One region of the Nisaea sp. genome, then DNA from elsewhere that is predicted to be linked to it. Evidence: predicted binding sites of a transcription regulator. Region 1 holds the regulator's gene; the other holds the start of a gene.

Region 1 (14,608 bases):
CGAGCAGCAGGACGTCCTTGACATCGCCCTTCAGAACGCCGGCCTGGATCGCCGCGCCGAGCGCCACGACTTCGTCCGGGTTCACGCCGCGATGCGGCTCACGGCCAAAGAAGCTCTTCACCGTCTCCGCGATCTTCGGCATGCGGGTCATACCGCCGACCAGGATCACTTCGTCGATCTCGCCGGCGCTGACGCCCGCATCCTTGAGAGCCGCCTTGCACGGGTCGACCGTACGCTGCACCAGATCGTCCACAAGCGCTTCGAGCTTTGCCCGGGTCAGCTTGATGTTCAGGTGCTTCGGACCGCTCTGATCCGCGGTAACGAAGGGCAGGTTGATTTCCGTCTGCATCGAGCTGGAGAGCTCGATCTTGGCCTTTTCACCGGCTTCCTTCAGACGTTGCAGCGCAAGCTTGTCCTTGCGCAGGTCAATGCCGTTCTCTTTCTTGAACTCGTCGGCGAGATAATCGATGACCCGCTGGTCAAAGTCTTCACCGCCGAGGAAGGTGTCGCCGTTGGTCGACTTCACCTCGAACACACCATCGCCGATTTCAAGAATGGAAACGTCGAAGGTACCACCACCAAGGTCATAGACCGCGATAATGCCGGTGTTTTTCTTGTCGAGGCCATAGGCCAGCGCGGCTGCCGTCGGCTCGTTGATGATGCGCAGGACTTCAAGACCAGCGATCTTGCCGGCGTCTTTGGTCGCCTGACGCTGGGCATCATTGAAGTAGGCAGGCACCGTGATCACGGCCTGGTCGACCGTATCGCCGAGATAAGCTTCCGCGTCTTCCTTCAGCTTACGAAGGGTGAAGCTGGAAACCTGGCTCGGGCTGTACTTCTCGCCACGGCTCTGGACCCAGGCATCGCCGTTCTCGCCAGCGACAACCTCGTAAGGAACGAGATCGTTGAAGCGTTTGGAGGCCTTGTCGTCGAACCGGCGGCCAATCAGGCGCTTGATCGCGAACAGGGTGTTTTCCGGGTTGGTCACTGCCTGTCGCTTCGCAGCCTGACCGACGAGCCGTTCGCCGCTTTCAGCGAAGGCAACCATCGACGGCGTGGTGCGCGCGCCCTCAGCGTTTTCAATGACTTTCGCGTCCTTGCCGTCCATGAACGCGATACAGGAGTTCGTGGTCCCGAGGTCGATACCGATTACTTTGCTCATGTTTTCCTCATCCTTCAGCAAACGCCAGCGGCCTTATGAAAGCGCCGCATCCGTTCCCGATTGGTGTGTTTGGCAACCCGCTATATAGGCGGGGTCTGGCCGCGCTGCAACCAAGTGGAATAGGATTTCGCATCAGAATGTGGATGAAACCCATCATTTTTCGAGAATCTGCGCCCGGATGATCATTTCAGCAAGCTACCGGACCGATATCCCTGCCTTTTACAGTGACTGGCTGCGGGCCAGGCTCGATGCCGGATATGCAGTCGTGCCCAATCCTTATGGAGGCAAGCCGTCACGGGTCGCCCTGACGGGAAAGGATGTCGACGGGTTTGTATTCTGGACCAGAAATGCCCGGCCCGCGCGCGACATTTTTGGCTGGCTTGCCGGGAACGGCGTGCCTTTCGTGGTGCAATATACTGTGACGGGGTACCCCACGGCGCTTGAAACCAGTGTACCCCCGGTAACAACGGCGCTCGACGATATCAGAGCGCTGGCGGATCGGTTTGGGCCGCGCGCCGTAGTCTGGCGCTATGATCCGGTGTTCTGGTCCAGCCTGACGCCTGCCGATTTTCATCGCGAGAATTTTGCCGCGCTTGCCGCCACGCTGCGCGGCTCCGTCGACGAGGTCACGCTCTCGGCCGCGCATATCTATCGCAAGACCCGCCGGAACACGGATGACAGTGCCGAACGCGCAGATTTCACATGGTGGGATCCGGCGGAGGACGAGAAGATCGCATTGCTGGGTGATCTTGCCGCTCTTGCGGCTGACGTCGGCATGACAGCAACGCTCTGCTCCCAGCCGGCCCTGCTCACCGATGGCCTGAAGCCCGCAAGATGCATCGACGCGGAACGTCTGGTGGATATTGCAGGACAGCCGTTCAAGTCCCGCCAGAAAGGCAACCGCCCGGGCTGCCTCTGTGCGGAATCCCGCGATATCGGGGGCTACGACAGTTGCCCGCACGGCTGCGTCTATTGCTACGCGGTCGGAAACCGGCAGCGGGCAAAGAATGCTCTGAAGAACCACGACCCCGCCGGAGAAACTTTGCTTCCGGCGCGGGTCGGCTAGGCCCCAATTCTGGAATCAGGCCCCAGCTCTGTGGTCAGGCCTGCAATCTGAAGTCAGGCCGTTGTGTCGACATGTTCCTTTTGCGCCTCGGGGCTCTTCGAGACCCCGACCATCGCGGCACGTAACAACCGGTCCTGCAGCACGTAACCCGGCTGCATTACCTGAACCACGGTGCCCGGCTCACTGTTCGCATCCGGAACCTCGAACATCGCCTGATGCAGGTTGTAGTCGAACTTCTCGCCCATCGGGTCGATCTTGCGGATGCCGTGCTTCTCGAACGCACCGAGCATTTCCTTCTCGGTCATCTCGACGCCAATCACCAGGTTCTTCAGTGTGATATCCAGCTCGTCCCGGTCTTCCGGCGCTGATTCAACGGCGCGGCGGAGATTGTCGGAAGCACTGAGCAGGTCACGCGCGAAATCAGTAATGGCGAACTTGCGCGCATGGGCGATGTCACGCTCCGCCCGCTTCCGCGTGTTTTCGAGCTCGGCCAGAGTCCGCATCAGCTGGTCTTTCAGCTGCTGGGCCTCACTATCCTCATCGGAATCCGCATCCGCTTCCTGTGACGCTTCACCGCCTGTCAGGGCGTCCATGTCGATGATGCCGTCATCCGGATTGACCAGCGGCTCCGCGTCCTGATTGGCGTGCTGCTCTGTTTTCTTGTCGTCTTCGGCCATAATCCCGGCTCTTTCTCGTCTGTAGATCCTGAAAGTCAGGCCCAAATGTGGGCGGCCGGAACGGGAAATCAATCATTCCGGGCCTGCAGAGCCTGCTTTACCCCGGCTGGGCCTCGCAATCAACCGATGACACGACCGATCAGCCGGGCCGTATAATCGACCATGGGAATGATGCGGGCGTAATTCATCCTGGTCGGACCGATCACGCCAATAGCGCCGACCACCCGTTTCTTCGTATCCCGGTAGGGCGAGAGGATCATCGAGCAGCCGGTATGATCGAATAGCTGGTTCTCGGCGCCGATGAAAATCTGCACCCCGTCGGCATCCCCGGTCGCCTGCAGCAGCCGCAACATGCCCTGCTTTTGCTCAAGCTGATCAAACAGAAGCCGGATCCGCTCCAGATCCTCGACCGCATTCACATCGTCGAGCAACTTGGACTGGCCGCGCACGATCAGCGATCCGCTATCAGGTCCACCACCGGCAAGCAGGGCAAGGCCATTCTCGACCACCCGCGCCGTCAACTCGTCCAGCTCGCTCCGGCGCTGCTCCATCTCCGCCTTGATATCCTTGAGCGCCTGATCAATCGAGGCGCCGTGGAAGCGAGTGTTCAGGAAATTCGTTGCCTGAACCAGAACCGAGGCCGGCACTTCAGGCGGCAGCTCGATCACCCGGTTTTCCACCAGGCCAAGCTCATTAACCAGCACCACCAGCGCCCGGCCGGCCGTCAGCGGCACGAATTCAATGTGGCGCAGGGACGGGTCAGATTTCGGGGAAATCACCAGCCCGGCGCAGGCCGAGAGGCCGGCAAGCGCGCTGGTCGCTTCCTCAAGGACTTCATCGTAGCCGCGTCCGGTGGCGCCGAGCATGGAATCTATCGTTCCGCGCTCGCTCTCGGTGAGATCACCGCCAATTTCAAGCAGCCCGTCGACCACGATGCGTAGACCACGGTCCGTCGGCAGCCGCCCTGCAGACGTATGAGGGGCATAGAGCAGGCCGGCTTCTTCGAGGTCCGCCATCACATTGCGGATAGTGGCCGGGGACAGCACGTCGCCAATACGCCGGGAAATGGTGCGCGAGCCGATCGGCTCGCCGGTCTCGACATATGTATCGACAATGTGCTGCAGAATTTCCCGCGAACGGGCGTTGAGTGCACCGATACCTGACATATGTTCCATGGCTGGAATCTAGGGAGCGCCCCCCTGCCCGTCAATGCGGCAGAATGCATGGCACCCCCTTTCCCGCATCCGGGCCCGTGCCAAGCCCCGTGCCAAGCAAAGTCATGGACGCATCCCGGACCCGATAGTAGGTTGCGCGCGCTTTCGAACAGACACATTCAATGGCTGGTGCAGACTCGCACCGCCTGGGCCACGTGATGGCCGGAAAACAGGAGTATTGTCATGACCGGAACAGCCAAACGCCCTTCCGGGCGCAGCGCCGACCATATGCGCGCGGTCTCGCTTGAGCCGGGCTTTGCCAAATATGCCGAGGGGTCCTGCCTCGTCAAATTCGGCGACACGCACGTGCTCTGCACCGCCTCGGTCGACGATCGGGTCCCTCCGTTCCTGCGCAATTCCGGCTCCGGCTGGGTAACCGCCGAATACGGCATGCTTCCCCGTTCGACCCATACACGGACCGACCGGGAAGCGGCGCGCGGAAAACAAAGCGGCCGGACCCAGGAAATCCAGCGCCTGATCGGACGCTCGCTGCGCGCGGTCACTGACCTGAAGGCCATGGGCGAGCGCCAGATCAAAGTCGATTGCGACGTTCTGCAGGCCGACGGCGGAACCCGAACAGCCGCAATCACCGGCTCATTCGTCGCCCTGCATCTCGCGTTGCAGAAACTGGTCAAGCTCGGCGCCCTCAAGGACATCCCGCTGACAGACCATGTCGCGGCCGTGTCCTGCGGCATCTATCAGGGCACAGCGGTCCTGGATCTCGATTACCCTGAAGACTCCAATGCAGAAGCCGATGCCAATTTCGTGCTGACCGGCACAGCCGGCATCGTCGAAATCCAGGCCACCGCCGAAGCCGAGCCGTTCGAGGATGCGGCTTTCACCGATATGCTGCGCCTCGCACGCAAGGGCATCGGTGAGCTGGTGGACCTGCAGAAAGCCGCAATCGGGAGCTGATCCATGGGCCGTACCTTCTCCGAGACCAAGCTGGTTATTGCCAGTCACAACCAGGGCAAGCTCCGGGAAATCCGCGCTCTGATCGGCCCGCTCGGAATCGAGGTGGTGTCGGCCGGGGAGCTCGGTCTGCCGGAGCCGGAGGAAACCGGCGTAACCTACATCGAGAATGCGGAACTGAAAGCGCGGGCCTCGGCCGAAGGCTCCGGCATGCCCGCGCTGGCGGACGATTCCGGACTGAGTGTTACGGCGCTCGATGGCAATCCCGGCATCTATTCCGCCCGCTGGGCCGGACCGGAGAAAAACTTCGCCATAGCCATGCAAAAGGTCGAAGACGAATTACAGAAGCAGGCAGCCAGCGGAAACAATGACCGCTCCGCCGCCTTTGTCTGCGCCCTGACCATCTGCTGGCCGGACGGTCATACGGAGTCGGTCGAAGGCCGGGTTCACGGCGATCTGGTCTGGCCGCCGCGCGGAAACAATGGCTTCGGCTACGATCCGATGTTCGTGCCCACGGGCCACGACCAGACCTTCGGCGAGGTCGATGCAGCCTGGAAGCATTCCGTCAGCCATAGGGCCATTGCTTTCGAAAAGCTTCTGAAGCAGGTCGGCCTCGACCAGGCGACGAACGGTGCCGGATAAAACCGGGCTCCACGCTGCTGCGGCAGAGCCGTTCGGGGTCTATGTGCATTGGCCCTTCTGTCTCTCGAAATGCCCCTATTGCGACTTCAACAGTCATGTTTCCGCAAAAGTGGATCATGCGCGCTGGCGCGCGGCGCTGACTGAAGAACTTAGATATTTCAAAGCATTGGCACCGGAACGCACGGTTTCCAGCATCTTTTTTGGCGGCGGCACGCCCTCGCTGATGGAGCCGGAGACGGTGGATACGGTGATCTCCGAGATCCGACGGCTCTGGCCCTGGACAAACCAGGTCGAGATCAGCCTCGAAGCAAACCCGACCTCGGTCGAGGCAGGCAAATTCGCCGCTTTCCGGGAAGCCGGCGTGAACCGGGTCTCCCTCGGTATCCAGGCGCTGAACGACGCGGATCTGAAATTCCTCGGCCGTACGCATGATGCAGCGGAAGCCCGGCGCGCGATCGGTATCGCCCGGGACACATTCGAGCGCATGTCATTCGATCTGATCTATGCCCGGCCGGGACAGACGGTGTCGGCCTGGCTCAAAGAGCTGAAAGAAGCGCTGGATCTCGCCGTCGATCACATTTCGCTCTACCAGCTGACCATTGAGCCTGAGACCCCGTTCTTCGCCCGCCACGCAAAGGGCGAAATCAAACTGCCGAAGGACGATTCCCAAGCTGCGCTCTACGAAGCGACGCAGGAAGCGCTGGAGCTGGCAGGCATGCCGGCCTACGAAATCTCCAACCATGCCCGCAGCGGGGATGAGTCCCGGCACAATCTGGTCTATTGGCGATATCACGACTATGCAGGCGTCGGACCAGGCGCCCATTCCCGGATACGGACCGACGGTGCTGACAGTCAGGTCATTACGAAAGCGATCCAAACAGTGCGGGCACCTGCCATCTGGCTCGACCGCGTCAGCAAGCAGGGTCACGGCATTGCCGAGGACGAAGTTGTCGGCCGAACCGGACGCCTGACTGAAATGCTGATGATGGGTCTCAGATTGCGCGACGGTATCGAGAAAGACCGGCTGGAACAGGAGGCCGGACGCGATCTTGAGGCGCTGTTCGGCGCTGGCCTGCTCTCGGACCTGGAAGCCGCTGGCTACATAGAGCCGCCGCACACCCGGCTTGCCGCGACCCTGGAAGGGCGGCAGCGGCTGAACGCAGTCATCGCCGCGCTGACCGAGCGGCTCGGAGACGAGGCCTGATCCTCAATCCCGGAGCCTAGTTCGTTAGATCCGTGAACTGCTCCGGCGCCGGGTCAACCACATCAAGCGCCCTGTCGCCGATCTCGAAGACCGTAAGTCCACGCTGATTTGTACCATCCTCGACAAAGCGGAACAGGCCGTTTAGCGCGACAAAACCGCCTTTGGACATCAAGGCCGCGCCGCCAAAGTTAGCGCCGTTCTCACCGCGCTGCAGCGAGACGGTCAACGCAATTGAATCATAGGCAAGTGCAGCAAGTCCGGACGGGCGCTTGCCAAAGGCAGCCTCATACCGCACCGCAAAATTCTCCCGGTAAAGAGACGGGGGAGCAGCGAACCAGCCGCCAACAAGACTCGGCTCCGTGCCGAGGCTCGGGTCTTCCCATTGTGCCGTTCCAAGCAGCTTCACCCGCCGTGTATCGACATCGTAGAAAGCGAGCAGCGGTGCGATCGTGCGCAACACATTGCCGCCTTCCGGGATCAGGATCGCGTCATAGGGCGGATCGCCAAGCGTATCCATCGCCTCCAGACGCGCGAGGGTCTGCCGGGAAATCTCATCGGTCCGGCCTGCCAGCTCATCCTTCTGGATCTTCAGGGATTCCCGCCGGCTATCATACTCGGCAAAGGACCGGGCAGTCTCGGTGAAGTCACTGGCCAGAGCATCGTAATACGCAATCCGGGTGATCTCGGCCCCGGACGCGATGGCGGAGGCGCGGGCGCTTTCCAGTACCAGATCTCCATATCCGCCATGCGGCAGCAACAAGCCGATCCGCCGGTACCCGCGCTGAACGGCATAACGGATCACCCGTTCGATCTGCTGCTCCGGCATCAGGCCCATCAGGTGAACCGGTGTTCCGGCCACGGTGCGGTCGTTGGAAAAGGCAACGGCATTGATCCCCGCAGCCGCGACAATCGGCCGGACGGCGGCAGCGGAGCGCCCATAGAGCGGCCCGAGCACAATCCTTGCCCCATCCGCAACGGCGAGCTTGGCCGCGTCCTCAGCACCTTCGGGCGTGCCTTGCGTGTCGTAGACCATTAGGTTGAAATCGTTGCCAGCAATGTCGAACACCGCCATCTGCGCGGCGTCGAGCATGCTCTGCCCAACCGAAGCGCGGGCGCCGCTCAATGGCAGCAACATGGCAACGCCAACAGTCGACCCTTCCGGTTCAACCAGCTGCAACGGCACGGCAGGAGTCTCGAGCGACAACTCGGTCTCGGGAACCACCGGCCCTTTGCCAGCACCCGGTGCCTCGGCACCCGTTCCCGCCACGCCCGACGGCGGGGTGATCGGTTGCGGCTCCCTTGTCGCAGCAGGCACAGTGCTGGACTGCTGCCCGAAGCCTGCAAGGGGATTCGGCGTCTGGCAAGCCGTCAATGCGACACAGACCAGAAGCAGACAAAGTCGGCCGGCCCCACCCGCGCTGGCGAAAAGGGCTTGGAGAAACCGCCCGGTTCCTCCCATAACTCGACTGTCGCTCCAGTCACTTTCGGTACGGTATGAAGACTCGTACACCTCAGATCTCCTCCCGCTCTTTGGCGCCAAAGGCTAATCAAGCCGGCGACGAGAGTAAACCGCTGCAAGATGGCACCATTGTGACCCCTGCTGTAACCCCAGCGCCAGAGCCGGAAAATGAGCTTCTTGTCGAGGCCCCGGGACGCCCTGTCGAGGGGTTGATTCTGGTTGCCACGCCAATCGGCAATCTCGGCGATATCTCGCGCCGGGCACTGGAAACCCTCGCCACGGCGGACATTGTCGCCTGCGAGGACACACGGCTCACCGGGCGCCTGCTGCAGCGTTTCGCCATCAAGGCCCGCATGCTCGCTTACCAGGATCACAATGCGGAGCGCAGCCGCCCCGAACTGCTCCGCCTGCTTGCCGGGGGCAAAAGCATTGCACTGGTGACCGACGCCGGTACGCCTACCATTTCCGATCCGGGCTACAAGCTGGTCCGCGAAGCCGCCGCCCAGGGCACGCCGGTAACGTCGGTGCCCGGCCCGGCGGCACCGATCGTGGCGCTTTCCATCTCCGGACTGCCGACAGACCGATTCTTCTTCGGTGGCTTCCTGCCGACCAAGCAGGGCGAACGCCGCCGTATTCTGGAAGAGGTCTCCGGACTGCGCGCCACGCTGATATTTTTTGAGGCGCCGCGCAGGCTGGCCGAGTCCCTGGCTGTGGCCGCTGAAATTCTTGGGCCCCGGGACATGGCCGTCGCACGGGAGCTGACAAAGCGGTTCGAGGATGTGAACCGGGGCCGTCTTGAAGATCTCGCCCGCCACTATGCGGAAACCGAGCCGCCGAAGGGCGAGGCCGTGTTGCTTTTCGGCCCTCCGGAACAGCACGACGTGATCGAGGAAGCAGATCTGGACGCCATGCTCACGGAAGCCCTCACCCGGCTGAAGGTCAAGGATGCGGCAAAGGAAATAGCGGCGAAGACCGGGCTGCCCCGCAAGACGCTCTATGACCGGGCCGTGCAGTTGAAGGACGGTGCCGGGTGATGTCCCACCTGAGCGGAAAGCCGGGCAACCAAAGGGAACGCAAACGCCGCGCCCTCCGCTACGGTGCCTTGGCCGAATGGGCCTGCCGTCTGATCCTCCGCCTGAAAGGCTACAGGGTGCTGGCGAGCCGCTTGCGCACGAAGGTCGGAGAGATCGATATTCTCGCCGAGCGGGGCCGCGTCCTCGCCATCATTGAGGTGAAGGCAAGGCCAACCGAAGCGGCGGCGCTCGAGGCCGTTTCGATGTCGCAACGGCGACGCCTCGAACGCGCCGCCCTCTGGGTCCAGCACGGAGATAGCCGGCTCTCGAACCATTGCCTTAGATTCGACCTCTTCGCAGTGGCACACTGGCGCATTCCTCGCCATATTCAGAATGCTTGGACCGTCGATCCCAACCGATAGAGTGACCCGATGATGCATCGCCTCGTTTTCATTCTGCTTCTCCTGCTCGCCCCGCTTGGGCTTGGCGCCTGCACGCCCGTCGGCGTCGCCATCGGTGCTGGAGCGACCGCCGCAACTGCAAGCCAGTCGGAACGCGGGCTTGAGGGAACGGCCAAGGACATCGCCCTCAGTACGGAGATCAATCACTATCTGTTCCAGAGCAATGTCGATTTGTTTTCCGCGGTTGGGCTTTCCATCAAAGACGGGCGCGTCCTGCTGACCGGCTCGGTGGCGAAACCGGAAGACCGGATTGAAGCAGCGCGGCTTGCCTGGAAGGCCGATGGTGTCCGGGAGGTGATCAACGAAATTCAGGTCGTCGACAATTCGGACATCATCGACAAGGCGCGCGACACCTGGATCGAAACCCAGCTTGAAACAAAGCTTCTGTTCGATGGCGCGGTCCAGTCGATCAACTATGACATCGATACGGTCAACGGCACCGTCTATATCTTCGGAACGGCCCAGGACAATGCGGAACATCTGCGCGTCGTCAATCATGCGCGCAATCTCAAATATGTCCGCAATGTCATCAGCTATGTGCGTATCCGCGGCGCCCCGTAAATCATGGCCCCCGACCCGGAATCCACCCGCGCCACACTCAGACGGTTCGGCCAGTCAGGCCTGACCGATGGCGATCTCGGCGAAGCCGCTCTATTGCTCGCCTCGCTGGATCGCCCCGGTGTGCCGCTGGACCAGTATCACGACCATCTGGCCTCCATCGCCAAGACGGCGGCGAATTTATCCGCCGATGATCCAAGTTCCGCCCTGCGTCAGACAATCGCTGGCGAATTTGCCTATGAGGGCGACCAGAAAACCTACGACGATCCGCAAAACGCGAACCTGATCCGGGTGATTGACAGGCGGAAGGGCCTGCCGGTTTCACTCGGCATTCTCTATATCGCGACAGCCCGCGCGCTCGGGCTGGAGGCCTGCGGACTGAATTTCCCGAACCATTTCCTGATCCGGCTGCAATGGGACGGCGGACGCGCCATTGTCGACCCGTTCAACGGCGGCGTCACCCTCGATGCCCGCGCCCTGCGCGATCTGCTCACCCATTTTCAGGGGGCGAACGCCGAACTCAGCCAAGACCACTACAGCGATGTCAGCGATCTCAACATTTTGTTGCGCCTTCAAAACAACATAAAGCTGCGCCTGCTGCGGGATGGCCAACTGGAGCCTGCCCTGCAGGTCATACGCGACATGCGGCTGCTCGCGCCCGGCATTCCGAGCCTGCTGCGCGAGGAGGGTCTGCTGCTGGCCCGCAAGGGAGAACGCAGGGCGGCAATCAGCTGCCTGCGCGACTTCCTGACCCGGGACAATATCCGCGAGCCGGAGCGCGTGGATGTCACGCGGGTTCTTCAAGTTCTTGAAAGTCAATTGAACTGAGCCGGAAATCCGGTTGATCCGGCATGCCGGATCACCACATAGTCCCGGCTCGTAAAAAGCGCTTACCTGACGGAGGAAGCAATGGGTCTCGGCGTCGCCATCCAGATGGATCCCATCGAACATATCGACATCAACGGCGACAGCAGTTTCGCCATGGCACTTGAAGCCAAACGGCGCGGCCACACGCTGTACCACTACCAGCCGAAGGACCTCAGCTTCCAGGACCGCAAGGTGATGGCCCGTGTCCGGGCTCTCGACGTGCGCCGCGAAGCGGGCAACCACTTCACGCTGGGCGCGCCCGAGCTGATTGACCTCTCCCAGATGGACGTCGTGCTGATGCGCCAGGACCCGCCTTTCGACATGTCCTACATCACCGCGACCCACATCCTCGAACATATCCATCCGAAAACACTGGTGGTGAACGATCCGGTGGAAGTCCGGAACGCGCCGGAAAAGCTGTTCGTCACCCATTTCGACAATGTCATGCCGCCGACCCTGATCACCCATGACCGGGAACGGATCCAGGCTTTCCGGGCCGAGCATGAAGACATCATCGTCAAACCGCTGTTCGGTAATGGCGGGGCTGGCGTGTTCCACCTGAAGCCCGGCGACGAGAACCTGAACTCGCTGCTGGAACTGTTTACCGAAATGTATCGCGAGCCGGTGATCGTGCAGCGCTATCTGCCTGAAGTACGGCAGGGCGACAAACGCATCATCCTGATCGATGGCAAGCCGGTGGGTGCCATCAACAGGGTGCCGGCTGCTGGCGAAGCGCGCTCCAACATGCATGTTGGCGGCCGGGCGGAGAAGATCGGCCTGACCAAGCGCGACGCGGAGATTTGCGAGATCATCGGCCCGACCCTGGCCGAGAAGGGGCTGATCTTCGTCGGTATCGACGTGATCGGCGACTATCTGACGGAAATCAACGTGACCTCGCCGACCGGCCTGCAGGAACTCGGCCGTTTCGAGGGCCGTTCCATCGAGACCGAGCTCTGGGACGCCATCGAGTCCAAACGCTGACCCCTCAACTGCGCGGCGCCGCCTCGGACGACGAGGCGACCGCCGCGCAACCGAGACGCGCCCGCACCTTTGCGGCGGAACTGCTTGCCAGCCCCGGAGCAAATGTCAGCCCGGATCGCCTGGCAATCTCAGGGACTGGAACCGCATAGGACGTATCGCAAAAGTCAGCCTTGCGCGGTGTTTCCTGATCGAAAACGAACCCGGCGACTTCCGTCGCGCGCCCGCCCAGCAGGGAAATGATTTTCCAGTATCCACTCGGCAGGCGATGGGGCTCGTCCGCTTGCGGAAGGGACGGCATATCGCGCTCATAAAGCGGCCCAGTGATCACATGAACAGCTCCCGCTCCGGATTTTGCCAAAGCCCGGACCGCCCCCTCCAGCTCTTTCCAGGGACCCTGATTGAGAGCGCTTTTCTGCGGCGTGATATTCGAGAGATAATTCGTCGCCTCCCAGCCCGAAGCGCCCGTGAAACTGGCAAGCGGCGCCTGATGGCCCCGATCCGTTTTCAACGCCTTGTGCGCGCCCTTATAGTCTGCCGGCTCCAGGGTCTCATCTTCCGGCAACAGGGGGTCAGGGCGCCAGACCCGGCGCTGTGACCTGCCTATATCCGCCGGCACGACTTCATAGGCTACCCAGTCTGCGAACTTCGTTGCGGCGTTGTTGGAGAGCGTGTGGCTGCTCCTTATCACCACCCGATTGTCCGTCGTCGTGATCGGGCATTGCTGGAAGCAGTTGGGATCCAGCGGTTCCGCCCGGAGCACCGAAACAGGCAAGAGAACAAGAAGCAGGGCGGCTGCAAGGACCCGGGCATGCAACAAGCGAAGAGAGCGCATAAACAATCGCACCGATGGTTATCGATACGATCGAATATCATATTATTCACTCGTTTGAGTAGAAATATATTCTTTACGCGGCCCTTTTCAGCACCAGGCCTCGATAGGCCAGTGCCTCGGCTATATGGTGCCGTCGAATCGGCCCTGACTGCTCAAGATCGGCGATGGTCCGGGCAACCCTCAATATGCGGTGATAGCCACGGGCCGACAGAGCAAGGCGGGCGGCAGCCTCCTCCATCAGCGCCTGTCCCGGCGGATCGGGCCGGGCATGCTCCTCAAGCAGCTTTCCGCCGAGGTCCGCATTGACCCGGCCAGAGACACCCTCGACACCCTCGAACCGGCGGCGCTGGAGCCGACGGGCAGCAGCCACCCGGGCGGCCACCGTCTCCGACCGCTCGGCATCGAGCGGCTGCCCCAGCTCCTGGATCGATACCGGCTCAATCTCGATACGCAGATCGAACCTGTCGAGCAACGGGCCGGAGAGGCGCGCCTGATAATCGAGCCCGCATTTAGGCGCCCGGCCACAGGCCTGAGCCGGGTCGGGAAGATAGCCGCACCGGCAGGGGTTCATTGCCGCAATCAGCTGGAAACGAGCCGGATAGGTCACCCGGTGATTTGCCCGGCTGACAACCGCCTGCCCGGTCTCGATCGATTGCCGCAGTGAATCCAGCACTGTGCGCGGGAATTCCGCCAGCTCGTCCAGAAACAAGACGCCGCAATGCGCGAGGGAGACTTCCCCCGGCCGGGCCTTCAAACCACCGCCGACAAGCGCCGGAATGCTGCTGGAATGATGCGGATCGCGATACGGACGGGCGCGCGATATCCGGCCGCCCTTCAGGTCGCCCGCGACGCTGCGCACCATGCTGACCTCAAGCGCCTCCCGCGCGTCGAGCGGCGGCAAGAGTCCCGGCAACCGGGCGGCCAGCATCGACTTGCCCGCACCGGGTGGCCCGGTCATCAACAGGTTATGGCCCCCGGCTGCTGCAATCTCGAGCGCCCGCTTGGCACTTTCCTGACCCTTCACATCCGCAAGGTCGGGGAACAGGCCCGGCTCCTCAGCCCCTGCGGGCTCGGGCGGGGTGAGCACCTGACTGCCCTTGAAATGGTTGATCAGGGAAAGCAGCGTTCGTGGTGCCAGCACGTCGAGATCCCCGGCCCAGGCGGCTTCCGGACCGACCTTTTCCGGGCAGATGATACCGACTCCACGGGAAACCGCCCCGAGTGCTGCGGGTAATATCCCCGAAACTTCCGTCAACTTCCCGTCCAGCGCCAGCTCCCCAAGCACCAGGTACCCGGCGATTTCCTCGGCTGGAAGGACGCCCATCTGAACCAGTATTCCGACGGCGATCGGCAGATCGTAGTGGCTGCCCTCCTTGGTGACATCCGCGGGGGCAAGATTGACGGTAATGCGCTGTGGCGGCAGAGCCAGACCAAGCGCGCTCAGCGCCGCCCGGACCCGGTCCTTACTCTCGTCTACGGCCTTGGCCGGAAGCCCGACGATGGAAAAGGCCGGGAGCCCGTTTCCCATATGCACCTGGACATCGATATCAAGCGTATCGA
Region 2 (14,608 bases), on a different contig from region 1:
GGGCGAGGACGGTTTGCATGTCTTCCCCGCGATGAAGGCGGAGTAGACGGTTATGCTGGCTGATCTTGCCCTTCCCCTGCTGCGCTGCCTCGATCCAGAGACCGCACACCGTCTTACCGTTCGGGCCTTGTCCGCCGGGCTCGGCCCGTCCACGGGCGGCTGGGTGCCGGATGCACGCCTCGGGCAATCCCTGTTCGGCCTGCGCTTTCCGCACCCGGTCGGTATTGCCGCCGGGTTCGACAAGGATGCGGAAGCCTTTGCCGGCGCCCTGAAGCTTGGCGCCGCTTTTGTGGAAGTCGGCACCATGACGCCGCGCCCGCAGCCGGGCAATCCGCGCCCAAGGCTGTTCCGCTTGCCGGAGGATGGCGCCGTCATCAATCGAAACGGTTTCAATAACAACGGCCTTGAAGCCGGAGCGGCCCGCCTCGCACGCCGTGACCGGACGCAAGGTATCGTCGGGGCCAATGTCGGCGCCAACAAGGGTGTGGAGACACCGGAGAGCGATTATGCGGCAGGCGTCCGGGCGACAGCGCGGCTCGCCGATTACATCACCATCAACGTCTCCTCGCCAAACACGCCCGGTCTGCGGGATTTGCAGGCGCCAGGGCCGTTGCGCGAGTTGCTGAGAGCGGCAAAGGCCGCGCGGGTGGATGTTACGGGCGAAACCGGTCCGGCAATCCTGCTGAAAATTGCTCCCGATCTGGACGATGCGCAGCTTGAGGGGATCGTCGGCGTTGTGCTGGATGAGGGGATCGACGGGATGATCGTCTCCAACACGACCATTGCCCGTCCCGCGAGCCTGAAAGGCGGGAGCAAGGGGGAGATGGGGGGGCTCAGCGGAGCGCCGCTGTTCGAGCCTTCGACAGCGATCCTGGCAAAGACCTATCGGCTGACTGGCGGAAAGCTCCCTCTGATCGGCGTCGGCGGCATCGATTCGGGGGCGGCTGCCTATACCAAGATCAAGGCCGGTGCCTCTCTCGTTCAGCTCTACACCGCTTTGATATATAAAGGACCGGGTCTCGTTCGACGGATTGCCGAGGAGCTTGGCACGCTGCTTGAACGGGACGGTTGTTCCTCCGTTACGGAGGTTATTGGCGTGGAGGCCGGGGCCACGCCCTGAACCGGAAAGGGGACCGCGCAGTTGCGTCACGTCCTGATCGTTAGCTTCTATCTGTTTCCCGCCATCGCGATTGCGGTACTGGCGCCGGTTATCCCGTTCATCGGTATGCCGGGATGGGGGGCAGGTCTGCTCCTGCTCACCGTCGCGAGCCTCGTGCATATGGGGATGTCGGTGAAGGCCTCCCGGGAATCCTCTGAGCGTCAGCTGGAGGTGCTGGCGCACGAGCTGGCCGTCACCCGGCATGATCTGGATGCCGCGCGTGAGGAAGTTTCCGCCATCCGGGAGACCATAGAAGCCATGCCGGACAGCGGACATGTGGTGTCCGAGCTGAAGGTTCTGCAGGGCCTGCTTGGACAGCTTTCCGCGAAGGCGCCGGATAAACCCAAACCGAAACCCGCCGCGGCCGCCAAACAGAAGCCGAAAGAAGATGCGGGGCTACCCGCTGTTGCCGCCGCATCCGGGGCGAGCGAGCCGCTGCTGCTGATCGACGATGACGAGGTGCTGACCATCGTGGAGCAGGCGCTCCGGGAAGACCGGGTCGATCTCTATCTCCAGCCGATCGTCAGCCTGCCGCAGCGCAAGCGGAAATTCTACGAATGCTTCTCCCGTATCGTCGATGATCGCGGCCGGGTTATCATGCCGGAGCAGTATATTCCGGTCGCTGAATCAGCCGGACTGGTCGCCGTCATCGATAATATGCTGCTGTTCCGCTGCATTCAGCTGGTGCGCCGGGCCGTGCGCGGGCAGCCGGGTCTCGCCTTTTTCTGCAACATCTCCGACAGCTCGCTGACGGATGTCGACTTCTTCACCGACTTCATCGAATTCCTGAGCGACAATCAGAAGCTGACGCCGAACCTGCTTTTCGAATTCGAGCAGGAAGCGATCGTCAATCCGACCTACGAGACTCAGGTCAATCTGCAGCGTTTGCAGGATCTGGGCTTCCATTTCTCGCTCGACCAGGTGCGTACGCTGGATCTCGATCTGCCGCATCTGGCGGATCTCGGCTTCAAATACATCAAGGTCGGAGCGCATATGCTGCATGAGCTGGCCCGGGGCGACGATCCGCAGCTCGACATGGGACGCTTCAAGGGCGCTCTCGACCGGTGCGCCATGGACCTGATTGTCGAGAAGATCGAGTCCGAGGACATGTTGCGCGACCTGCTCGATCTAAAAATCGACTTCGGTCAGGGCTATCTGTTCGGAGAGCCTCGGCCGACCACCGCCCCCGCCAAATAAGTTTGCGGCCCCGTGCCGCGAGCCTGTTTTGAAATCCTCATCACGCCCGGAGTCTGGGAATGACCACGCCTTTGTCCGCCTTTGCCGAGATCGCCGACCGTTATGACGGGTTCATCTTCGATGTCTGGGGCACGCTTTATGACGGCGGAAACGCTTTCCCGGAGGCACTTGAAACCGTCAGGGCTCTGGCCGGCATGGAGAAGAAGTTGCTGGTGTTGTCCAACTCGCCGCGCATTCCCGCCATTGTCGGCGAGCGTCTGACGGGCATCGGGTTCGATCTGGCCTGGTTCAGCGAAATCGTCACTTCCGGCGGCATGGTGGCGGATATTGTTGGCGGTCGGCGCGATGCGGAAGCGGCGGCACTTGGCGAGCGGGTGTTGTGGCTGGGCCGGGGCCGTTTCCCGGACACGGTGCCGGACGGCTCCTTCACCGTGGTGGAGAGCGTCGAGGAAGCGGACTGGATTTTGAACGCGGGGCCGGACGGCCCGGAATCCCGCCTGGAAGATTATGAAAGCCAGCTATCGGGCTCCGTTGCGCGTAATCTGCCAATGATCTGCGCCAATCCGGACAAGTCGGTCATTCATGGCGGTGCGCGGCATATCTGTGCCGGTGCAATGGCGGAACGGTATGAGGTAATGGGCGGCGCGGTCCGCTATTTCGGCAAACCCTATCCAGAGATCTTCGCACGCTGTCTCGACCGTATCGGTCTCCCGGCGGAGCGTGTCCTGGTCGTCGGCGATAATCTGGAGACAGATATTCTCGGCGCCAACCGCACGGGTATCGACAGCCTGCTGCTGGGCTGCGGTATTCATGCCGCAGCGCTCGCAGAAACTGCTGACGCCGGCGAAGGTCTTGATGCATTGACCACAAGCCATGGCGCACGCCCGACTTACTTCTCGGACGTGCTTGCCTGGTGATGCGGAGGCTAGTGGGCGGTGTCTCCGGGACCCTGATCGCTGAGCGCGTATTGCTTTTGCTCGACGGCAAAGCGCTGCAGGGCGATGTCGAGATAGCCGGGAATCGGTTCCTGCCTGCTTTCGCCTAATCCCGGTGCCGGGGCTGCGCTTAGCGCATCCTCGATATTATCCACAACCAGACGGAAATATGTCAGCAGGAAGACGCGCAATGCGGATGACATGCTCGATTCCTGCCGTCGCTCGGCAACCATGGTACAAAGCCCGTCCATGCCGATCGATTCTCTCTTGCAGATATCGGAGAGGCCATTCCAGACTTGAGCTTCCAAACTGACGCTTGTGCGTCTATGACCGATCGTGACGTTCTTCCTGATCCGGTCGCTCCCTATTACGCGTGCCACTCCTGATGCTCCCGATTTACTTAAGCACACAACTGTATGGTTAACGTGCCGCATTTCTACTGGTAGTGCAATATCGATCATCATCTTCGCGTTTGAGGCGTTTGAACGCTGGGTTTAATTGGTTGTCAGAGCCGATTGCCGGAGTTGCTTTGCAGAGTGATCACGGGGCTTTATGATCTGTCTGAAACTGGCGAGCAGAAGGAATCTGCCCATGAGTGCGAACGGTGAGGGACAACTGGATAAGGTTGGCTGGCAATTGCTGCGTGTCTTGCAGGAGGACGCCCGGCTTTCCTTCAGTGAACTTGGCCGCAGGGTCGGCTTGTCGTCTCCTGCCATCGCTGAGCGGGTCCGCCGGATGGAGGATGCTGGGATCATCACCGGCTACCGGACCACGGTGAATCCGGACAAGCTCGGATATCCGACAACGGCCTTCATTCATCTGAAGACCTCGGGCGAGCACTATAACAAGATCGCGACTGTTGCTCACACATTGAGCGAAGTGCTCGAGTGCCACCATGTCACCGGGCAGGACAGTTACATGATCAAGGTGATTGTCTCCTCGATGGTGCATCTGGAGCATGTGATCTCCCAGATGCGTAAGTACGGCGAGACGACAACCTCCATCGTTCTGTCTTCGCCGGTGAAAGGCAAGATGATCGCGGCCGGGCCGAGCGTCAGGGTCGGGCCTGCCATGCCGCCGATGTTCCTGGTCGAGAACGAGTAGGCAACCGGCGGTCCCAGGCAGAAGCATCAGGCCCGTGGCCCCGGCTTTGACCTGAATCCGCTTGACTGAAAAATAGGGCTCGCGTATATGCCCTGCTTCCTCGTGGAGCCCGGCTCCGCGAAATCCAATTCTATTGTGTTGACCGAGGATTAGAAAAATGGCGCGTCGTTGCGAAATCACCGGTAAGGGTGTCCAGACCGGCAACAATGTGAGCCACGCGAACAACAGGTCGCGCCGCCGGTTTCTGCCGAACCTGCAGCAGACCTCGCTGATGAGCGATGCGCTCGGCAAGATGGTCCGCCTGCGTCTGACCACGCATGCGATCCGGTCCATCGAACATAATGGCGGCCTTGATGCCTACATGCTGAAAGCGAAGAACGCGCAGCTCGGCCTCGAAGCCCGCGCGCTGAAGCGCCGCATCGTGAAGGCTGCTGCCGCAAAAGCCGCTGCCTAATACGGCTTAGCCAAGTTTGTTTGGTTATGGAAAACGCCGGCGTCAGCCGGCGTTTTCTTATGTCTGGTCCTGGTCGGTCTCGTTGGGACTAGATCTTTTCCAGCCCACACCAGTCGGCGATGAACAGAGCCATGGCCGCCGTCACCCGGCGGACTGAAGGCAGGTTCACCCGCTCGTCGAAGCCGTGCACGTTCTCCGCGATCGCTCCATAGACATAGCTCGGCGTCTGGTTATAGAGGCCATGGAAGCGCGAATCCGTCAGCGCAGTCGACGATCGGCGTCCGAGCGGTGCTCCGAACACTGTTTCATGGCAGCGGTCGAGCAGGGGCTCGCCCGGCGTTCCTTCCGGCACTTCGTATCCCGGTGACAGGAAACCCTGCCATTCGATTTCCGGCGGATTGTTCGCCAGGAAGGTGTGGGACTTCGAGGCATTGGCAATCGTCTCCGTCAGCCGGGCCTGGATGGTCGCCGGATCGACGCCCGGATAGAGCCCGACGCGAACTTCGAAGGTGCACCATGCCGGGACGCTGGAGGTCCAGTCGCCACCCTCGATCTGCGAGATCACCACATTCAGTGGGTGGGGGTTGTCCTTGAAGGCCGGGTGCTTGTTCTCCGGCAGATTCCATTCGTCCTCAAGCGCGTGCAGGGCGCTCCAGAGAGGGATGCAGGCCTCGATCGCGTTCTGGCCGCTGCCCGCATGGGCGACATGGACCGGAATGCCGGCGACCTTGACCCGCATCCAGACCACGCCAACCTGCGCTTGCGTGAAGGTCTCACCAGTCGGCTCCGGGATCAGTACCGCATCGGCCTTGTAGCCCCGCACCAGCGTCGAGAGCGCGCCATTGCCGGTGCATTCCTCTTCGATCACCGACTCGAAATGCACGATGCCGCCCGGGCGGTAGCCCGCACGCTTCAGGGCTTCCATGGCAAAAAGCGCGCTGACGGTGCCGGTCTTCATGTCCCCGGCGCCACGGCCATACATCCAGTCGCCGTCGATCTCGGCGCCGAACGGTGCCCGGGTCCACATCTTCTCCGGCCCGATCGGGACCACGTCCACATGCCCGTTCAGGATCAGCGATCTGCCTTTCGGATTTTCCGGCCGCCAGGAAGCGACGACGGTCAGGGCATTCTCGTAAGAGACATCGACGGGTGAAAATCCGGGATGTTTGGCAATCTCGTCGGGATCGATATGCCACATGTCCACGGCATAGCCGAAATCCCGTGCGGCACGGGCCATCAGATCCTGCGCCGACGCTTCCTGCCCGCGCGTCGAGGGGCAGCGCACCAGCTCCTGGCTAAGCTGTAGCTGCTCATCGAAACCTGCATCGACGGCACGTATGATTTCGGCTGCAACTGATTGTTCGGGCATGGGGATCTCCTATCCTTGCGGCAGAAGTATCGCCATGCCCGGACTGGAGGGACAAGCAGCCCATAGTCATCAGTGTGTTTCGCGATCAGCCGGAGCGGGTTTTTGCGCCGGACACCTCGAACAGCACCCAGATCGCGGCGGAGAGTGTCAGGGCGGCGCCGCCTTGGTGCGCGGCTCCTAATGTCACGGGCACCTGTGCGAGCAACGTCGAAATACCAAGCGCGACCTGGATCGCACTCATGCCGGCGAGGCTATGGATGGCAAGGCGGGTGCGCGGGGCGATGTCGGTGGCACGCATTGCCCGGACCAGCAACCAGACGATGCTGGCGAAGGTCAGGATGGCGATGATGCGGTGATTGAATTGCACCGCGGCCGGGTTTTCGAAGAAATTGATCCAGAACGGTTCGGCGAAGCCATAGTCCGGCGGGACCACATGGCCGTTCATCAAAGGGAAGGTGTTGTAGATCAGACCTGCGTCCAGCCCGGCGACGAAGGCTCCGGCGACAGAGGTGATAGCGATCAGATGCAGTGCCGCGACAGCATGGCGGCGGTACTTGCGGTTGGTCTCGGAGGGTGTCCGGATCAGCCCGAGCGTCGTCCGGATCAATGTGGCGAGGATCAGCAGGGCCACGCCGAGATGGATCGCCAGCCGGTACTGGCTCACGGCCGGATTGTCGACCAGGCCGCTCTTCACCATCCACCAGCCGATACCGCCCTGCAGAGCGCCGAGCAGAAACAGGAAGCCGAGCCGGGGATAGAGCGCCCGGCGGATATGGCCGGTCAGGGCCAGCACAAGGAAAGGGAGGGCAAAGGCGATGCCGATCAGCCGGCCCCAGACCCGGTGCAGATATTCCCAGAAGAAGATGTGCTTGAAGTCGTCGATGGTCATCCAGGCGTTCACCTTCTGGAACTCTGGTGTGTCCTGGTAGAGCGAGAAGACCCGGTACCATTCGGGCTCGCTCATTGGCGGCAGCCAGCCAATCAGCGGGCGCCATTCGACCATCGAAAGTCCGGACTCCGTCAGGCGCGTGATGCCGCCGATAACGATCATCAGGAACACCATGACGGCGACGCCGGAAAGCCACCAGGCAACGGGCCGGTCGGTTGCCGCATGTTCCGGCAGGGCCGGGCTGTAGGATCGACTGGACGCGCTCACTCCGCACTCCGCACTCCGTTCAGGACCGCTGGAATGTGGCGTTATTGCCCGGAAAGGTCAAACCGGTCGGTCGCGACGCTTCGGCGCAGGCTGCCGCGACTCAATGGGGCTTTGTTGCCATAATGACCCAGCCTTCGCCGACATCCCGTTCCGGAGCATCAGGGGGGGTATCGTCGTTGTTCACGGTGGCGGCGATCACCAGGCAATTCTCATAGGGACCATGGACTGACCAACCAAGTGCAGAAAGGTATGCTTTCCGCTTATCTGCCTGGCCTTCTGTCTGGCAAATCTCTGTACGCACTGTATTGGCCATCATACTGCTCCCTTGCAGTATTTGTCGGTGTCCGTCCTCATCTGCGCAGCGATCGCATTGGCCGGGCCTGGGCTGCGATCCAGATTGACCCGTACTTTTTCGGCGCTGTCGGATCCCTTAAATCTGGACTGGGTTGTGTTGTCGAGATTTGGGGTGTCGTCCACAAGTGCGTGCCAGCCAGCAATCTGTGCCGGCGTCATTGTTCCGATCCCCGGCGAGACACATGTGACGACACTGTTGATATTCTTCAAAGTGTTCGCGGCCGCATCGTTGGTGGCGCGATTTTCGATTTCAACCCTCAGTTTGGGAGCAAGAATTTCTGCCGCTTTTCCTGTCGCGAAAAACTGACGTAAATCCACGGAGGTCTCCAATGGGGCGCTGAAGTCGCCGTTCATCTCGATACGGGCAAGGGTAGATCCATATTTATCAACCTGGTCCTTCTCGCGACCCATGCTCTCGTTCAGAGGGATCACCGACATTTCCTTGCGCTTGTAGCCAAGGCTAATGGCGGTAGGGACTTCGGCCTGGAATTTAAGGTTGAGTCCGAATGACGTGCTCGTCCCGAAGAACATCGCCCGGCGTTTACCTTTGAGGTCGTTGGCGTTTCCGATTTTGGCTTCGGGATTACCACCGGTGGCGAGCAGAGCGGCGTTACCCGTTGCGTAGAGTTGGTTGATCTTCGGGCTGAAGAATGAGAGGTCCGCATCCAGATCGGATACGATCGGCGGGGTGCCGCCAGTCTCGACATATTGCGGGCCAGCGACGAATTCGTTGCGGTCATAGCCGATATTCCCGTTTCCAAGAACGGCATCGTATCCGATGTCGATCTGTGTCGCCGTCACGAACAAGACGTTTTCTTCCGCATTGGCGCAGGCTCCAAGGGCAAACAGCACCGCACATGGAATAAAATGTTTCCGATACGACAATCTTGCCATTCTTCCGTTCCCCATGAGTGACTACTCCCCGTTGATTGAGTGCGGTCGGGCAATCTCCGCAATCGGATTACCCTGGATCAGACTGTTGTTATTGATGGCGGCGAGCCCCACCTCGCCGTACCCGATGGTGATGTCGGTTTCGGTTTCGGATGCGATGATGGAAAATCCGTAGGTTTCGACGAAAACGACGGTCCCTGAATCTTTCCGCACATGCGTAGGCAGGGAGGTGTAGAGCACTAACCGATGACCTTCGATGGGCCGTGGTAGGGATGCATGATTATCCGCTGCCGGCTCGATCGTGGAAGGCAATGGGCACTCGCTTCTGAGTGCGGCGTCTCTGAAGCGCTGAAAGCCGATGCCACCCGAGATGGCGCCAAAGCCGGAATGAATTGCGATACCCAGGCTCGAGATCTCGACCGGGTGGAGCAGGTTGCAGGCTTGTTCTGTGATGCCAGTTGGTGTGGAGCGCACGAGGCTGGGACCGATCACCACCCGTTTGCCTGTGTCATCAATAAAACTGAGCGAACATGCGGTAAGGGCAGGCAAGATAAGCGCAGCAACAAGCCTGTGCGCGACACTTGCGCCGGGTAGAAAATGGCAAATACGTAGATCTTTGAACTCGGTCATGCGCAGTTATCATTTTCTACTTTACTGCGAACTTTGTTATTAAATTTTAACGTAAAGATCAATGGAATTTCGAAAAATATTTTTTTTGATATAGGAGGTGTACATGGATCAGTCGTTTATTTTGGCTGCACTGTTCCTTGAAGACCCGCCCGCAGCTTTGGAGCGGCAGGTGGCGAAATTCATTGATTACCTCTGATCGGGAGATGATAAACTGCTCAATCAATGCAGGCGAAACTCGACGTCCGCGTGGTTGAAGTTCGCCACTCCAGTCAGGGAGCCGGCGGAAATTTGTACGGAATGGATCGGGGCTTCGATATTCAGGCGCCAATGGTCGAGGAAGCGGCGCAGGCGGGGGAACTTAGGAATCACATCGTGGGTTTGCCAGATGAAGCTTTGCAGGAGATCCGGATAGTCCGGCATGCGGTAAAGGATCTCGGCGGTGGTCACGCGGCGCTCAAACAGAACAACTGGCTCGATCGACATATAGCGACTCCACATGTTGCGTCTGGGGAAAGCTTGGGTTAGAAACGCCTCACATTTCAATAAATAAATTAAATCAATGTATTAGCAGCGCTGCACGTGGATTGCTGCTTGTCTCTGGCATGTCGAGGCCTGAATTCGCTTGGCAATGCGCCGCGTGGTCACCATGTGTCCCGTCAGGATTCAATATGCTCCCGCCCAAGGGCGCCGGACTCAGCTTTTTTCCTCACGTTCGGTGCCATTTCCTTGACAGTTGAAGTGCCATTCCTTACATCGTCAGCACTCGCCAATGGTGAGTGCTAATAATTTGGGTTCGCCATGGCGAGCACTCAATAGAAACGTCACTCAGAGATGAGTCATTCGGAGGTTTTGGCATGAAATTCAGGCCATTGCATGACCGGGTCGTAGTCCGTCGCCTTGAAGGCGAGGAAAAAACGGCCGGGGGCATAATTATTCCCGATTCCGCCAAGGAAAAGCCGATGCAGGGCGAAGTCGTCGCTGCCGGCACTGGCGCGCGCGATGAGAACGGCAAGGTACAGCCGCTGGACGTCAAGGCAGGTGATGCCGTGCTGTTCGGAAAATGGTCGGGTACGGAAGTCAAGATCGACGGCGAAGAGCTGCTGATCATGAAAGAGTCCGACATCATGGGTGTTCTGGAATCCTAAGAAAGGGCTGATCCATCATGGCTGCTAAAGAAGTTAAATTCGGCACCGACGCACGGACCCGCCTTCTGGCTGGTGTCGACGTGCTCGCGAACGCCGTCAAGGTTACGCTCGGCCCGAAAGGCCGTAACGTTGTTCTCGACAAGTCCTTCGGTGCCCCGCGCATCTCCAAGGACGGCGTGACCGTTGCGAAAGAAATCGAACTTTCAGACAAGTTCGAAAACATGGGCGCACAGATGGTGCGTGAAGTTGCTTCCAAGGCGAACGACATCGCTGGCGACGGCACCACCACTGCTACAGTTCTGGCTCAGGCCATCGTGCGCGAAGGCTCCAAGGCCGTCGCCGCTGGCATGAACCCGATGGACCTGAAGCGCGGCATCGATCTGGCGATCGAAGCTGTTGTGGCTGACATCGAGAAGCGCGCCAAGAAAATCTCCACGACTGATGAAGTCGCGCAGGTCGGCACCATCTCCGCCAACGGCGAAGTCGAAATCGGCGCAATGATCGCCAAGGCGATGGAGAAAGTCGGCAACGAGGGCGTCATCACGGTTGAAGAAGCCAAGTCCCTGCACACCGAACTCGACGTTGTCGAGGGCATGCAGTTCGACCGCGGCTATCTCTCCCCGTATTTCGTCACCAACGCTGACAAGATGACCTGCGAGCTGGAAAGCCCGTACATCCTGTTGCACGAAAAGAAGCTCTCCAACCTGCAGGCTATGCTGCCGGTTCTCGAGCAGGTCGTGCAGTCCAGCCGTCCGCTGCTGATCATTGCCGAGGACGTCGAGGGCGAAGCCCTGGCGACCCTGGTCGTGAACAAGCTGCGTGGTGGCCTGAAGGTCGCTGCCGTCAAGGCTCCGGGCTTCGGCGATCGCCGTAAAGCGATGCTGGAAGATATCGCCATCCTCACCGGTGGCACCGTGGTCAGCGAAGACCTCGGCATCCAGCTCGAAAACGTGTCCCTGGAAATGCTCGGCACTGCCAAGCGCGTCCAGATCACGAAGGACGAAACCACCGTTGTCGACGGTGCCGGCGAGAAGACCGACATCGAAGCACGCTGCAACCAGATCCGGGCCCAGGTCGAGGAAACTTCCTCCGACTATGACCGTGAGAAACTGCAGGAGCGTCTCGCGAAGCTGGCTGGCGGCGTTGCCGTTATCCGCGTCGGTGGTGCTACCGAAATCGAGGTGAAGGAGCGCAAGGATCGTGTCGACGACGCGATGCATGCAACCCGCGCCGCGGTTGAGGAAGGCATTGTCCCGGGCGGTGGTACCGCTCTGCTCTATGCCGTGAAGGCGCTTGCTTCCCTCAAGACGGATAACGAAGACCAGAAGATCGGCATCAACATCGTGCGCAAGGCCATCCAGGTCCCGGCACGTCAGATCGCTGATAACGCCGGTGAAGACGGCGCGGTCATCGTCGGCAAGATGATGGAGTCGAAAGACAGCGACTGGGGCTTTGATGCGCAGAAGGGCGAGTTCACGAACCTCGTCAAAGCCGGCATCATCGATCCGGCCAAGGTTGTGCGCTCTGCTCTGCAGAATGCCGGTTCCGTTGCTGGTCTGCTGATCACCACGGAAGCCATGGTTGCCGAAAAGCCGGAGCCTAAGGGTGCCGGTGGCGGTATGCCGGGCGGCGGCATGCCTGACATGGGCGGCATGGGCGGCATGGGCTTCTAAGCCAAGCCTCCAGATACCTTTACGAGAAACCCTCCAGGGCTTGCCCTGGAGGGTTTTTTTGTGCCGTTTGTTGGTCCTGTGCCGGTCAGGAGAGGCCCGTGCTGGCGACGATGTACAAGCCGAGGATGAGGACGCCCGCGAAGAAAACCTGCCGGAAGCGGGCCTCCGACAGATATCCGCGGATCTTGCGTCCGAGCACCATCCCGAGGACGGCGGGGATCAGACCGAGTGCGGATGCGAGGCCGAGCTCCGGGTTGATATGCGTGCCGTGCCCGAGCGCGAGGGCCAGAGCCGCCGTGGACAGCATGAACAACATGCCCATGGCCTGAACCAGCATGTCCCGGTGCATTCCCATCGCCTGTAGATAGAGCACGCCCGGAACCATGAAGGAGCCTGTCATTCCAGTCAGGATGCCATTGGTTATTCCGAACAGCGGGCCGCTCTGGAACGCGGTGCGCGCCGACATCGAAAACCGGAAGCCGGCAAGGCCGGTGGCGGCATAGGTGATCAGCAACAGGCCGAGCTGGGCGGAGAGATAGGATAGATCAATGCGGCTGAGGGCCTGGGCGCCGATCCAGATCGTTACCGTGGCCGTGAGCAGAAAAGGCCAGGTCTTTCGCAGGATTTCCCGCATGTGCCCGCCGACGGCGGCTTGCCAGAGATTGGTCGCCAGTGACGGGACGATGAGCAGGGCCATGGCGCTGGGCAGATCGAGCAGCAGCGTCATCAGGCCGAGCGTGATGGTGGGAAGCCCGAGCCCGATCACGCCTTTGACCGTGCCGGCGAGGAAAAATGTCGCGGCGGCCGCGGCGAGAAGCGTTGGGTCTTGCATGGCCTCAGTCTAGCCGGTCTTGCCGGCGCGGCAATGCGCGGTGTCAGATCAGACCAAGGGCTCGGCATTTTTGCAGGCAGGCATCCGGCCCATCGAAGAGATGTGTCTCGAAGCCGAGCGCCTTGGCGGAAGCTATATTCGCGGCACTGTCATCGATGAAGAGCGTGCGTTCCGGGGTGATTCCGAACCGGTCGATACAGAGCTGGAAGATCGCCGGGTCCGGCTTCTTCATGCGTTCGGCGCCAGAGACCACGACGTCCTCAAATTCGTTCAGGAAGTCGAACCGCCGGCGCGTATCGTTGAAAGTCTCGACACCGAAATTCGTCAGCCCGTAGATCCTGGTGCCTGCCGCTTTCATCTGCCGTTTGGCGGCGACGACGGGCTCGATCGCGCCCGGGATCATCTCCTGGAAACGCTCATAGAAGGCCCGGATCTGGCAGGCATGTTCCGGGTGTTGCGGGATCAGTATCGCGATCTGCTCCTCCGGGCTGCGGCCGAGATCATGCTGGACGTGCCAGTCCATGGTGCAGACGTCCGTCAGGAATCGGGTCACGCGCTCTTCATCGGCGGAGCCGTCTTCTTTCATGAAGATGCTGCGATAAAGGTGACGGGGATCCCATTCGATGAGGACGTTTCCAACATCGAACAGAACGGCGTCGATGGCCGTCATTATTGTTCCTTCCGGCTTTCGGCGATCTCAAGAATGAGAGAGGAAATGTTCAGGTCGCCCTGGGAGCTGTCCAGGAGGGATTGCCAGTGCTCGGCATTGTTGGCGAGCCCTTTCAGGTCCATGCCGACCGTGCGGGCCAGCTCCAGTGCCTGATTGGCCAGCTCAGCCTGCTCGCGAACGGTGCGGCCGGCCCGAAATTCGCGGTCGGCCATGCGGCGCCCGCTTTCCGACAGTACGGCACCGCCTACAGCACTGTCGGCGAGGGCCGCCAGCAAGGCGTCGGCTTCGACCCCGGAGGCAGCGGCCAGCGCCAAGCCTTCAGCGAGGGCCTGGACCATCTGGCCATGGATGGCGGCTCCGCAGGTCCGGATTGCCTGACCCGAGCCGACCGGTCCTGCATGCAGGACTTTGGTTCCGAGAGCATTGAGGAAGGGCCAGATCCGGGCGAGCGCCATGTCGGTGCCGCCAATGGAGATGGTTCCGCCCAGCGCGGTTTCGGTCACCGGTGCGTCGAGCCAGATACGGCCGCTTTGCCGCACACGATCTGCGAATTTCCGGGTCGGCTCCGGCGGGGTTTCGCCGATATCGACGATCAGGCCGTCCGGTGGTGTCCCGTGCAATACGCCATAGCGATCTTCTTCCAGGTCGAACACGACCCGTTCGAGTGCCGCGTCGCTGTTAACGGCGATCAGGGTTGCTTCGGTGTAGCGGGCAACATCGCGGGGACAGGGCTCGACCTCGATCAGGGGATGGGCTTCCCCAAGCGCGGCGGCTTTCTCTGTGTTCTGGGTCCAGACATGCAGGCGCGCACCTGCATCCGTCAGTTTGCGGGCGACTGCGAGGCCGCGCCGGCCGAGGCCGACGAGACCAATTCTGCGTCCATCGAGCGGTTTTGGGGCTGGCATGATGCCGCCCGTCTCCTCAGGGTCTAGCGTAGCGCGCGGCGGATCCGCGCTCGATCGCCGCGGCGGTCAGCCGGTCGACATTGAGTTCATGGCGGAGCATTTCGAGAAACCGCAGTTCTTCCTGGGTTGCCGTG

The links. Region 1 encodes HrcA, which represses chaperone genes, less so after heat shock. Its sites were predicted from a motif close to GTTAGCACTCNCCNNNGGNGAGTGCTAAC; they were not measured.
Region 2: a site for HrcA is predicted at 10,005-10,033, ahead of groES (co-chaperone GroES). Genes of this name have one in related genera too.

The regions. Positions count from the first base shown of each region.
Region 1 covers NZ_JAXMNY010000004.1:422,419-437,026, reverse strand. Annotated here, with positions in the region: gene dnaK (molecular chaperone DnaK) at 1-1,162, opposite strand, end outside; gene VOI22_RS18430 (DUF1848 domain-containing protein) at 1,341-2,228, shown strand; gene grpE (nucleotide exchange factor GrpE) at 2,282-2,905, opposite strand; gene hrcA (heat-inducible transcriptional repressor HrcA) at 3,025-4,071, opposite strand; gene rph (ribonuclease PH) at 4,303-5,034, shown strand; gene rdgB (RdgB/HAM1 family non-canonical purine NTP pyrophosphatase) at 5,038-5,673, shown strand; gene hemW (radical SAM family heme chaperone HemW) at 5,663-6,877, shown strand; gene VOI22_RS18400 (penicillin-binding protein activator) at 6,894-8,387, opposite strand; gene rsmI (16S rRNA (cytidine(1402)-2'-O)-methyltransferase) at 8,468-9,370, shown strand; gene VOI22_RS18390 (YraN family protein) at 9,370-9,771, shown strand; gene VOI22_RS18385 (BON domain-containing protein) at 9,781-10,371, shown strand; gene VOI22_RS18380 (transglutaminase-like domain-containing protein) at 10,375-11,196, shown strand; gene gshB (glutathione synthase) at 11,278-12,216, shown strand; gene VOI22_RS18370 (DNA/RNA non-specific endonuclease) at 12,221-13,048, opposite strand; gene VOI22_RS18365 (YifB family Mg chelatase-like AAA ATPase) at 13,122-14,608, opposite strand, start outside.
Region 2 covers NZ_JAXMNY010000002.1:473,024-487,631, reverse strand. Annotated here, with positions in the region: gene VOI22_RS11920 (DUF952 domain-containing protein) at 1-46, shown strand, start outside; gene VOI22_RS11915 (quinone-dependent dihydroorotate dehydrogenase) at 53-1,120, shown strand; gene VOI22_RS11910 (EAL domain-containing protein) at 1,142-2,356, shown strand; gene VOI22_RS11905 (TIGR01459 family HAD-type hydrolase) at 2,416-3,273, shown strand; gene VOI22_RS11900 (ribbon-helix-helix domain-containing protein) at 3,282-3,671, opposite strand; gene VOI22_RS11895 (Lrp/AsnC family transcriptional regulator) at 3,883-4,395, shown strand; gene rpmB (50S ribosomal protein L28) at 4,553-4,849, shown strand; gene VOI22_RS11885 (ArgE/DapE family deacylase) at 4,938-6,218, opposite strand; gene VOI22_RS11880 (COX15/CtaA family protein) at 6,304-7,374, opposite strand; gene VOI22_RS11875 (hypothetical protein) at 7,475-7,687, opposite strand; gene VOI22_RS11870 (hypothetical protein) at 7,687-8,622, opposite strand; gene VOI22_RS11865 (hypothetical protein) at 8,644-9,249, opposite strand; gene VOI22_RS11860 (Usg family protein) at 9,469-9,732, opposite strand; gene groES (co-chaperone GroES) at 10,104-10,394, shown strand; gene groL (chaperonin GroEL) at 10,412-12,067, shown strand; gene VOI22_RS11845 (sulfite exporter TauE/SafE family protein) at 12,153-12,899, opposite strand; gene VOI22_RS11840 (HAD family phosphatase) at 12,943-13,569, opposite strand; gene VOI22_RS11835 (NAD(P)-dependent oxidoreductase) at 13,569-14,474, opposite strand; gene VOI22_RS11830 (tellurite resistance TerB family protein) at 14,491-14,608, opposite strand, start outside.